3 regions of the Roseateles sp. NT4 genome follow, and region 2 is predicted to be linked to each of the others. Evidence: predicted binding sites of a transcription regulator. Region 2 holds the regulator's gene; each other region holds the start of a gene.
What was found. The regulator LexA, encoded in region 2, represses DNA repair genes until DNA is damaged. The targets are predictions, from matches to a motif close to ACTGTATNNNNATACAGT.
Positions count from the first base shown of each region.

Region 1: a site for LexA is predicted at 1,852-1,869, ahead of dinB (DNA polymerase IV). Genes of this name have one in related genera too.
Region 3: a site for LexA is predicted at 1,167-1,184, ahead of ACS5PN_RS28610 (putative DNA modification/repair radical SAM protein). Genes of this name have one in related genera too.

Region 1 is NZ_JBPZGZ010000001.1:1,659,701-1,663,471, forward strand. It holds gene ACS5PN_RS07795 (patatin-like phospholipase family protein) at 1-882, opposite strand, end outside; gene ACS5PN_RS07800 (PEP-CTERM sorting domain-containing protein) at 968-1,669, opposite strand; gene dinB (DNA polymerase IV) at 1,883-3,091, shown strand; gene ACS5PN_RS07810 (ATP-dependent DNA helicase) at 3,091-3,771, shown strand, end outside.
Region 2 is NZ_JBPZGZ010000001.1:977,504-981,274, reverse strand. It holds gene ubiG (bifunctional 2-polyprenyl-6-hydroxyphenol methylase/3-demethylubiquinol 3-O-methyltransferase UbiG) at 1-429, shown strand, start outside; partial or broken gene ACS5PN_RS04630 (HAD family hydrolase) at 432-1,105, shown strand; RNA gene ssrA (transfer-messenger RNA) at 1,120-1,492, shown strand; gene lexA (transcriptional repressor LexA) at 1,576-2,247, opposite strand; gene ACS5PN_RS04615 (asparaginase) at 2,332-3,252, shown strand; partial or broken gene ACS5PN_RS04610 (PEP-CTERM sorting domain-containing protein) at 3,253-3,339, opposite strand; partial or broken gene ACS5PN_RS04605 (esterase-like activity of phytase family protein) at 3,451-3,771, opposite strand, start outside.
Region 3 is NZ_JBPZGZ010000006.1:310,356-314,126, reverse strand. It holds gene ACS5PN_RS28615 (catalase) at 1-1,064, opposite strand, end outside; gene ACS5PN_RS28610 (putative DNA modification/repair radical SAM protein) at 1,191-2,444, shown strand; gene ACS5PN_RS28605 (TIGR03915 family putative DNA repair protein) at 2,444-3,202, shown strand; gene ACS5PN_RS28600 (GAF domain-containing protein) at 3,199-3,771, opposite strand, start outside.

The DNA of each region.
Region 1 (3,771 bases), 680 kb from region 2:
GCTCTGCAGGATGGCCACCAGGCCGAGGTTGTCGGTCAGCCCACCGTCGACCAGCTTCAGATAGCGCCCGGCCTTGGGGTCGAGGTTGTCGCGGAACAGCCGCGCCAGCGCCAGGCGCAAACGGTACTGGTCGTCGCGCTCGTCGGGGCGGGCGTTCAGGCCCGGCGGCACCTGCACCTGGCAGGCCTCGGGAAAGCGCTCCACCACCACCGGCGCAAAGAACAGCGGCACGGCCATGGAAGCGGCGACCGCTTCGGAGACGGGATAGCTCGCCAGGTCACTGCACAGCGCATCGAAGGCGCGCTCGTGGAAGGGAAAGGCCAGGCGGTACTGCACATTGCTGGCGCTGATCCAGACCACGGGGCTGGCGCGCTTGAACATGTCCGCAAAGGTCGCGCCCTTGAAGACATCGTTCTCCAGCCAGTCGTTGAAGTCGCTGCGGTCGTTCAGCCCCCCGGCCAACAGCCGTCTCAGGTTGTTGGGGTTGAGCAGGCTGAAGCGCAGGCCCCGCTCGCCGTCGCGCATCAGCACCTTGTCGCGGAAATCGCGCAGGCCCTCGGCGCCGTGCAGGCCGAAATAGGCCGAGGTCAGCGAGCCGCCCGACACGCTGGTGATGAAACTGACCTCGTCCAGCAGCGTGTGGCCCGGCACGGAAGGCTGCTCGCGCAGGCCCTCCAGCACGCCATAGGAGAAGGCCGCCGCGCGCAAGCCGCCGCCCGAGAAGCTCAGGGCCACGAAGGTGTCGTTCTCCAGCGGCTTGGGGGCTCGCTGCATGCTCTGCGCAGCCGCCGGCTTGTTGCGCGGTGGGTTGATGGGCGCGCTGGCGCAGGCGGTCAGCGAGAGCCAGATCAGGCAGGTGCAAAGCAGCAGCAGAACGCGCATCGGGCCTCTCTCCCTTGAGATCGGCGCATTCTGCCGACTCGGCGGGCCGATGCGCCGCAAACAGGCTCGTTGCGGCGCTGAACCTTCAGCGCTGGCGGCGGCGCGCCGCCAGGCCCGCCAGGGCCAGGCCGACCAGGGCCAGGCTGCCCGGCTCGGGAACGGTCGCGGCCGTGGGCGCGAAGGTGCGCAGGGTGGCCGCGATGTGGCTCTGGTTCATGTCGGCCACGTCCATGAGACCGGTGTAGGCGTAGCTGGTGGCGTCGGTGTCCAGGAACATGTAGTAGGACGACTGGTCGGCGCCCAGGCCCACGGGTGCGCCCGCCGCGCTGAGGTGGCTGAAGTAGAAGTTGAAATAGCTGCTCTGGGCGCCGGTGAAGCGGTTGGCCGAGCTGGCCGCCACCTCGCCCAGGCCGTCGGAGCGCCAGTTCACGCGGTAGTCGGTGGTGTGCTCCTCACCCAGGCGGAAGCTGCCGATGTCATCCGACGAGTTGGCGTCGCTGAAGACGCGCCAGTAGAAGTCCAGGGTGCCATCGACGGCACGAACCACCTGCGACTGGATGCTGCCCGACACCGTGCCATGGGCGCCCGCGAAGCTGAAGCCGTCGGTGCGGTCTTCCAGCACCACGCCCGCCAGCTGGGGCTCGGCGGCCACGGTGGTGCCGCTCAAGGCAATGCTGCTGCCCGCCAGCAGCAGGTCGGCCTGGGCCAGGCCAGGCGCGGCCAGGGCCAGCAGGCTGATCGAAGCGGCGACCAGGGTTTTGCGAATCGAGATGACGGAATCTGTCATGGGAACCTCCTTGAAAGCGGGGCCGTGTCGGCCGTGAGGCCCGCACCATAGGACCGCGGCAGACACCTCTCACCCCCTAACTGCCTCGGTAGCCCCGTGGTCAGGGGGCCAACGCGCGCGCAGTGGAGGACAACCGTCCCTCCAATCCGGTGCCAGACCGGGCGCACGGCCTGCTGCCAGACCCTGTCTTTATTCCCAGTGACAATAAAGCCCATGCAGCAGCCCGACCGGTGGATCGCCCACCTCGACATGGACGCCTTCTACGCGTCCGTCGAGCTGCTGCGCTATCCGCAGCTCAAGGGCGAGGCCGTCGTCATCGGGGGCCGGCGCGCCGACGCGCCGCAGCAGCGGGAAGACGGCAGTTGGAAGTACTCCAGGCTGCGCGACTACACCGGCCGCGGCGTCGTCACCACCTCCACCTATGCCGCCCGCGACCTTGGCGTGTTCTCGGCCATGGGCCTGATGAAAGCGGCCCTGCGCGCGCCCGACGCCATCCTGCTGCCGGCCGACTTCGACAGCTACCGCAAATACTCCCGCCTCTTCAAGGCCGCCGTCGCCGAGGTCGCCCCCGTCATCGAGGACCGCGGCATCGACGAGATCTACATCGACCTGACCGATGTGCCCGGCGTGCGCGACGCCGTCGGCCACGACCCGCTGGGCGGCGTGAAGGCCGTGGCGCGCGAGATCAAGAACTCGGTGAGCCGCGCCACCGGCCTGACCTGCTCCATCGGCATCACGCCCAACAAGCTGCTCAGCAAGATCGCCAGCGAGCTGGACAAGCCCGACGGCATCTCGGTGCTGACGATGGACGACATCCCCACGCGTGTCTGGCCGCTGGGCGTGCGCAAGATCAACGGCATCGGCCCCAAGGCCAGCGAGAAGCTGATCAAGCTGGGCATCGAGACCGTGGGCGACATCGCGGCGGCCGACCCGCGCTGGCTCGTCGAGCAGTTCGGCGACAGCTACGGCCAGTGGCTGCACACCGCCTCGCACGGCCGCGACTCGCGCCCCGTCGTCACCCACAGCGAACCGGTCTCCATCAGCCGCGAGACCACCTTCGAGCGCGACCTCAGCGCCGTGCACGACAGGCTGCTGCTCGGCCAGATCATGGACGAGCTCTGCGAAAGCCTGTCGCGCGACCTGGACCGCAAGCGCTATGCAGGCAAGACGGTGGGCATCAAGCTTCGCTTCGAGGGCTTCATCACCGTCACGCGCGATCAGACGCTGAAAAGAGCCATCAGCAGCGCCGCCGATATCCGCCACGCCGTGGGCCTGTGCCTCAAGCGCGTCAAGTTTGACAAGCGGCTGCGGCTGATGGGCGTGCGCATCGGCAACCTCGTGCATGCCAGCGAGGTGCTGGACAAGCCGGCGCCCAAGGAGAGCGCGGCCGAACCCCAGCGTGAAAACCTGTCGCTGTTCTGATGGCCGACTGGAGCTACAGCGTCTCGGTACGCAGCCTCTGCGAGTTCACCGCCAAGCGCGGCGACCTGGACCGCCGCTTCACGCCCTCGGCCACGGCGCTGGAGGGCCAGGCCGGTCAGCTGGCGGTGCTGGCGCGCCGCCTGGATCAAAGTGACGGGGGCTACGAGATCGAGCTGCCGCTGGAAGCCGTGGTCGGCCACCTGCGCGTGCGCGGCCGCGCCGATGGCTACGAGGCCGACGTGAACCGGCTCGAGGAGATCAAGACCATCCGCGGTCCCGTCGACCTCATCCCCGACAACCGCCGCGCCCTGCACTGGGCCCAGCTCGAGACCTATGGCGCCCTCATCGCCGCCGACCGCGGGCTGGCCGAGCTGGAGCTGGCCCTGGTCTATGTGGACGCCGACACCCAGAACGAGACCGTGCTGCGCGAGACCGTCGCGGCCGCCGCGCTGCAGGCCGCGTTTGAAGCGCGCTGCAGTCAGTTCGAGGCCTGGGCGCAGCAGGAGGCCGAGCATCGCGTCGAGCGCGACGCCGATCTCGCCGCCCTGCCCTTCCCCAAGGGCGAGCTGCGCCCGGGCCAGCGCCTGCTGGCCGAGGCCGTCTACCGCGTGGCCGCCAACGGCCGCCATCTGCTGGCCCAGGCGCCAACCGGCATCGGCAAAACCCTGGGCACCCTCTAC
Region 2 (3,771 bases):
GCGGGTACCGAAGGCGTGGAGTACCGCGAAATCGCCGTCGAGGCACTGGCGGCCGAGCAGCCTGCCAGCTTCGACGCGGTCACCTGCATGGAAATGCTGGAGCACGTGCCCGACCCCGCTTCGGTCGTGCGCGCCCTGGCCACTCTGGTCAAGCCGGGCGGCTGGGTTTTCCTGTCGACGCTGAACCGCAACGCCAAGGCTTTTCTGCTGGCCATCGTCGGCGCGGAATACGTGCTGCAGATGCTGCCCAAAGGCACGCATGAGTACGCGCGTTTCCTGAGGCCATCGGAGCTGTCGCAGTTCTGCCGTGATGCCGGGCTGGAGCTGCAGGCCAGCCGCGGCCTCGGCTACAACCCCTTGACCCAGCGCTACAGCCTGGGCAGGGACACCGACGTGAACTATCTGCTGGCCTGCCGCCGTCCCGCTTGAATTTGAAGCTCGCCGCCCCCTGGTCGCATCTGCGTGCCGTGCTGTTCGATCTGGACGGCACGCTGATCGACAGCGCCGCCGATCTCGCCGCGGCCGCGAATGCGATGCGTGCTGATCGAGGCATGAGTACGCTGCCTCTTTCGCAATACCGGCCGCATGGTGGCTCGGGTGCACGCGGCATGCTGAGCCAGGCCTTTGGCATGGCGCCGGCCAAGAGGGCTACGAGGAACTCAAACGCGAGTTCCTCGACCGCTATGAGCTGCTCATGTACGACAACACCCGGCCGTTTACGGGTATCGAAGCCGAGTTGCTTGGGCTGGCCGCCGGGGGCTTGGCCTGGGGCATCGTCACCAACAAGGCAGAGCGCTTTGCCTTGCCGCTGGCCAAGGCCCTGGGCCTGTTTGCCGGAGCCGTCGTTGGGGGCGACACGACGGGGCACACCAAGCCGCATCCGGCGCCCCTTCTTGAGGCTGCAAGGCGGCTGGGCGTTGTGCCTGAGGCCTGCCTCTACGTCGGGGATGACGAGCGCGACATCCTTGCGGGTCGCGCCGCGGGCATGGCGACGGCGGCTGCGGCCTGGGGCTACCTCGGCCAGGGTGGCGAATATCGCCACTGGAAGGCGGACATCGAGTTGTCGGCGCCGGGCGAGCTCTTGAAGTGGCTCGGACTGGCCTAAACTACGGTTTCTCTGGGGCCGACTTGGTTTCGACGTGGGTGCGGATCCGGAGTAGGGCATGCCGAGCACCAGTCCGCTCGTAAAACCACTGGAAACACAGTAACTGCAAACGACTCTACGTTCGCACTCGCCGCTTAATTGCGGATGAGCTTCTCAACGGCAGGCCGATGGGCCGGGCTGAGTTCCGCAAGGGGCAAGGCTGAGAAGTCACTCACATCGGCTGGCGTCATACCGGGTCACTCGGTGCGGCGCGAGATCAAGTGACTGGCGGGAAAGCTAGCGTGCCACTGCGCGAGTTGACCGTGAGATCCAAATCAGCCGGCTAAGCATGTAGATCTGCCCGGTGATGGCTTGCGGACGGGGGTTCAATTCCCCCCGGCTCCACCATCCAAGCAAAAAGGCCCGTGTCACCGACACGGGCCTTTTTCATTTCGTGTGCGCCGGGGTGAATTGAACCCCCGTCCGCACCGTCAGTTGAACCCTTGCCCGCGGATCAAGCCGACGGCCAGGCCCTCGATGCTGAAGCTTTCGCTGTGTTCATTGACCAGGATGGGCTCGAAATCGGGGTTCTCAGGCAGCAACTCGATCCCCTCGGGGCCACGCTTGAAGCGCTTGACGGTGACCTCTTCACCGACACGGGCCACGACGATCTGGCCGTTGCGAGCCTCCTTGGCCGACTGCACGGCGAGCAGGTCGCCGTCGAGGATGCCGATGTCCTTCATGCTCATGCCCTTGACCTTCAGCAGGTAGTCGGGCTTCTTGGAGAACAGGCTGGGTTCGACGCTGTAGGTCTGCTCAACATGTTCCTGCGCCAGGATGGGCGCGCCGGCGGCGACGCGGCCGATCAGTGGCAGCGTCAATTGCGCGAGACTGGGGATGGGCAGGCTGAACTGGCGGGCGCGGTTGAGGGCGCTCAGCATCTCGGATTTGAGGCGGATGCCGCGCGAGGTGCCGCCGACGAGTTCCAGCATGCCCTTGCGGGCCAGGGCCTGCAGATGTTCTTCGGCCGCATTGGCGGACTTGAAGCCCAGCTCCGCCGCGATCTCGGCGCGGGTCGGCGGGGCACCGGTGCTCTCGATCGCCTTGCGGACCAGGTCGAAGATCTGCTGCTGGCGGGCGGTAAGCTTGGGTTGGTCTTGCACGGGCGGCCTCATGTTTGGGCTGGAAATTTGTCCAGCACCTGTATTTTTGTCCAGGAAACCAAGAAATTGCAAACCCTTGATCGTTTGATCGTCATTCTGGGTACCGGCGGCACGATTGCCGGGACCGCCAAAACCGCCAGCGACGGCGTGGGATACACGGCGGCGCAACTGAGCGTCGGGGACTTGCTGGCGGCGGTGCCGGCCTTGTCGGGCCAGAAGCTGGAGGCGCATCAAGTCGCCCAGCTCGACAGCAAGGACATGGATTTCGCGACCTGGCAGAAGCTGGCCGTCGCCGTGCAGCAGCAGCTGGACCGGCCCGAGGTCGCCGGCATCGTCATCACCCATGGCACCGACACGCTGGAGGAGACGGCCTATTTCCTGCACCGTGTGCTGGCGCCGGCCAAGCCGGTGGTGTTGACGGCGGCCATGCGCCCGGCAACGGCGCTGGCGCCGGACGGGCCGCAGAACCTTTTCGATGCGGTGCAGGTGGCTGCCGCAGAAGGCGCCCGAGGTGTCGTCTTGGCCTTTGCCGGCCGTGTGCACGACGCGGTCCAGGTGCGCAAGACACACAGCTACCGCGTCGACGCTTTCGAGTCGGTCGATGGCGCCTTGGTGGCGCGGGTGGAGGAGGGGGGCGTGCGCACGGTCGGCCGTTGGCCGACGGGTGAAGCCCTGGGCCTGGCGCGCATTGCCGCACCGGCCGAGCGCTGGCCACGCGTCGAGATCGTCATGAACCATGCCGGCGCGGATGGCAGCGTCGTGCGCGCGTTGTGGGCCGGTGGCATCGACGGCCTGGTGGCCGCGGGCACCGGCAACGGCACACTGAGCCGTGGCCTGGATGCGGCCCTTCGCGAAGCCCAGGCGGGAGGCGTGCGCGTCGTCCGCAGCACGCGCTGCGACGCCGGCCCGGTGATGGAGCTGGCGGGCCTGCTGCCCAGCGCGGGCGCCCTGAGCCCGGTCAAGGCCAGGATCGAGCTGATCCTGACCCTGCTGGCCGAGGCCTGATCAGCCGCGGCGGCGACGGGCGATCAAGCCCACCGCGCCGAGGCCGGCCAGCAGCAATGCGTACTGGCTGGGTTCGGGCACGGCCGCGATGGTCTGGTTGACCAGGTTGCCTTCGAAGGCGAAGACGTAGAACTGGTTGCCATAGGCGACGGCCGTGTTGCTGCCGTTCGGTACGGCCGTGGCCAGGAAGTCGTTGTCGTTGGCCAGATACAGCGTGTGCATGGTCTTGCCGTTGACGGTGACGTCCTGGCCGAAGGCGATGCCTTCGAGCTTGGACGGGATGTTGGCGTCGGAGATGCCGGCGGCATTCAGCGCGGCGCGGATGTCCAGGAACTTGCTGCCGACGATGGCGGCGCCGGGCTGGGTGCGCAGGTCGGTGATGCCGCTGACCTCGGTGGCGCCGGTCAGGTCGATCTTGACGAGCTGCTTGACGGCGGCCTTGGAGCCGGGGGCGCCATCGCCCATGCCCTTGCCGTCGCGCTCCAGCACGACGAGCTCATGGTCGTTCAGGGCCAGCAG
Region 3 (3,771 bases), on a different contig from region 2:
GAGAAGTCGATGCCGGGCGGGATGTTGGCGGGGCAGTAGGCCACCTGTTCGTTCTCGGCGAAATGGTTGGCCGGGTTGCGGTTCAGCGTCATGCGCCCGATGACGGTCAGCGGGACAAGTTCCTCGGGGATGAGCTTGGTCGGATCCAGGTGGTCGAAGGGGAAGTCGGCGGCCTGGGCTTCGGTGAAGATTTGCACGGCGAGGTCCCAGGCCGGGAAGCGGCCTTCCTCGATGCTGGTCCACAGGTCGCGGCGGTGCGCGTCGGGGTCGGCGCCGGCGAGTTGCACGGCTTCGTCCCACAGCGTGCTCTGCAGCCCCAGCACCGGACGCCAGTGGAACTTGACGAAGGTGCTCTTGCCCCGGGCGTCCAGCAGCCGGAAGCTGTGGATGCCAAAGCCCTCGATGAAGCGCAGCGAGCGCGGCAGGGTGCGGTCGCTCATGGCCCACATCACCATGTGCATGCTTTCGGGCATCAGGGAAATGAAGTCCCAGAAGGTGTCGTGGGCGCTGGCGGCCTGAGGGAAGCCGCGGTCGGGCTCCATCTTCACGGCATGGATGAGGTCGGGGAACTTCATCGCGTCCTGGATGAAGAACACCGGGATGTTGTTGCCCACCAAGTCCCAGTTCCCCTCGGGCGTATAGAGCTTGACCGCGAAGCCGCGCACGTCGCGCGGCGTGTCCACGGAGCCGGCGCCGCCGGCCACCGTGGAGAAGCGCGTGAACACCGGGATCTTCACGCCCACTTCGGTCAGCACCCGGGCCGTCGTGTACCTGGCCAGCGAGGTGTGCAACTCGAACACGCCATGCGCCGCCGAACCGCGCGCATGCACGATGCGCTCGGGGATGCGCTCGTGGTCGAAGTGCGTGATCTTCTCGCGCAGGATGAAATCTTCCAGCAGCGTCGGCCCGCGCGCGCCGGCCTTCAGCGAGGTCTGGTTGTTGGTGACCGGGATGCCCTGGTTGGTCGTCAGCGGCGGATGCGTGCCGCCGGCCTGGTGGTGCAGTTCACCGCCGCTGCCGCGCTGGACGGTGGCGGGCGGGGTGGCGGTGCGGGACTTTGCCATGTGCGGCTCCTGACGGTGGCGGGGTGCCGATGCACTCTAGGAAGCCAGTGAAGTCTGGTGTGTAGGACCCAGCCCCGGATACATCTGCGCGCCCTCGTGATGGCTGTATGCATATACAGTATCGCCATGGAGATCCAGGACAAGCTCGCCATCCTGGCCGACGCCGCCAAATACGACGCGTCCTGCGCGAGCAGCGGCGGCGAAAAGCGCGATTCGCGCGACGGTCGCGGCATCGGCTCGACCAACGGCCATGGCATCTGCCACGCCTTCACGCCGGATGGCCGCTGCGTCTCGTTGTTGAAGCTGCTGCTGACCAATTGGTGCGTGTACGACTGCCTCTATTGCATCAACCGCAAGTCCAGCGACACGCGGCGGGCGCGCTTCGCCATCGATGAAGTGGTGCAGCTGACGCTGTCCTTCTACCGCCGCAACGTCATCGAAGGCCTGTTCCTTTCCAGCGGCATCATCCGCACGCCCGACTACACGATGGAACAGGTCATCGAGGTCGCTCGGCGGCTGCGCGAGCAGGAGCACTTCAAGGGCTATATCCACCTGAAGACGATTCCCGATGCCAGCCCCGAACTGGTCGAGCGTGCGGGGCGCTATGCGGATCGCCTGTCCATCAACATCGAGTTGCCAAGCGCGCAAAGCCTGAAGGCCCTGGCGCCCGAGAAGGATGCCGCCGGCATCGAGCGAACGATGTCCCGCATCCATCTGCGGCTGCAAGCCGCGCGCGAGGCCAAGCGAGAAGCCGAGGCCATCCGGGCGCTGCCCGGCGCCACGGCGAGCGCCGCCAAGCCGCCGTCGTTCGCGCCGGCCGGGCAGAGCACCCAGCTCATCGTGGGGGCCGATGCCTCCGACGACCGCGCCGTGCTGCAGCTTTCCAGCCGGCTCTACACCGGACAGCGCCTGCGGCGTGTGTACTACTCGGCTTACAGCCCCATCCCGCACGCCAGCGCGGCCCTGCCGCCGCAGGCCACGCCGCTGCTGCGCGAGCACCGCCTCTACCAGGCCGACTGGCTGATGCGCTTCTATGGTTTTGGCGCCGACGAGATCGTCACCGAGGCCGGCTTTTTATCGCTGCGCCATGACCCCAAGCTGGCCTGGGCCCTGGCCCATCCGGAAGCCTTTCCACTGGACGTGGACCGTGCGCCTCGCGAGGCTTTGCTGCGCGTGCCTGGCCTCGGCGTGGGATCGGTGGACAAGCTGCTGGCCGCGCGCCGGCTTCGTTGCCTGCGCCGTGCCGACCTGCTGGCCCTGGGCGCTGCTGCGCGCAAGTCCCTGCCCTTTCTGGTCACTGTGGATCATCGACCGCAGGCTGCGGATGTTGAAGCCCTGGCCCGGCCGGCGCATCGGCCTCAGCAAGTTGCCTTGTTCTGATGAAACTGCCCCTGCGCTATCCGGCCGACTGGGAAGGCTTCGCCGCACAACTGGCGGCGCTGCTGGCCGGCGCCGATGCAGCCTGGACGCGCGACGTCGGCGCGCAAGCCGCGCTGTTCGCAGACGCGGTGGCACCAAGCGCACTCGCTTGGATGCCTCCGCAAGGCTGGGATGAACTCGGCCGTCGCGTCGCCATGCATGCCGACGATTCGCGCTATGCCCGCCTGCTCGTCTTCGCGCGCCGCCTGCAGGCCGAGCCAGGGCTGTGGCTCGACGTGCTCGACCCGGAGCGCCGCCAGCTGCAGTCCATGGTTCGCCAGGTCGAGCGCGAGATCCACAAGATGCATGCCTTCGTGCGCTTTCGCGAGGTGGCCGATGAAGAGGCTGCGGGCGGTCGCCGGCACGTCGCCTGGTTCGAGCCCGCCCACCACGTGCTGCGTGCCGTCGCGCCCTTCTTCGTGCAGCGCTTTGCCCAGCACCCCTGGGCCATCCTGACGCCGCGCGGCTGCCTGCATTGGGACGGCCAGCGCCTGACCGGTGCCGGACCCGCGCGCAGGGAAGACGCCCCGCCCGAGGATGCCGGCGAGGCGCTGTGGCTGACCTATTACCGCAGCATCTTCAATCCGGCGCGGCTCATGGTGGCCGCGATGAAGAAGGAGATGCCGGTGCGCTACTGGGCGCTGATGCCGGAGACGCAGCTCATCGGCGAGCTGGTGCGTGACGCGCCCCGGCGCGAAGGGCAGATGCGCCGTCTCTAGCTGCCCTGGGCCTCGAACAGCAGCGCCAGCTGGCTCGCGATCAACAACTCCTGCCGCGTCCAGGCCCGGGTGGCGCGTGCGTCCACCAGCCACAGGGCACCCACCAGCTGGGCGCCGTCGTACAGCGGCACCTCGATGCGCGCTTCGGCCGCGCCCGACAGGCTGGACAGCTCCGCGTGGCAGGGGTGCAGCGCCGCGTCCGGCAGGGCCAGCGGCGCGCCGTGGCGGGTCAGCAGGTCCACATAACGCGGCTGTTCATCGGTGCTCAATCCACCGCTCCCCACCTGCCAGCGGATGACGTTGGCCAGGCCGAGGATGCGGGCGCTGGCCGACTTCAACTCGGCGAGTGCTTCGGGCGGTGGTGAAGCGGCCAGGCGCTGGCGCTGGCCGCACAGATGCAGCAGCAGCTCCTCGGGCGTCAGCGGCGCTCCCGCTTCCTCGGCCGGCGGTGCGGCGAGGGTGGTGCGCGCGGGCAGGGAGAGGCGCTCGATCTCGGACTGCAGCGCCAGGTGTTGCCAGAGGTGATCCAGCGCTGCCGGCGCATCGCCTTCCGCCTGCAGCAGCTCGGC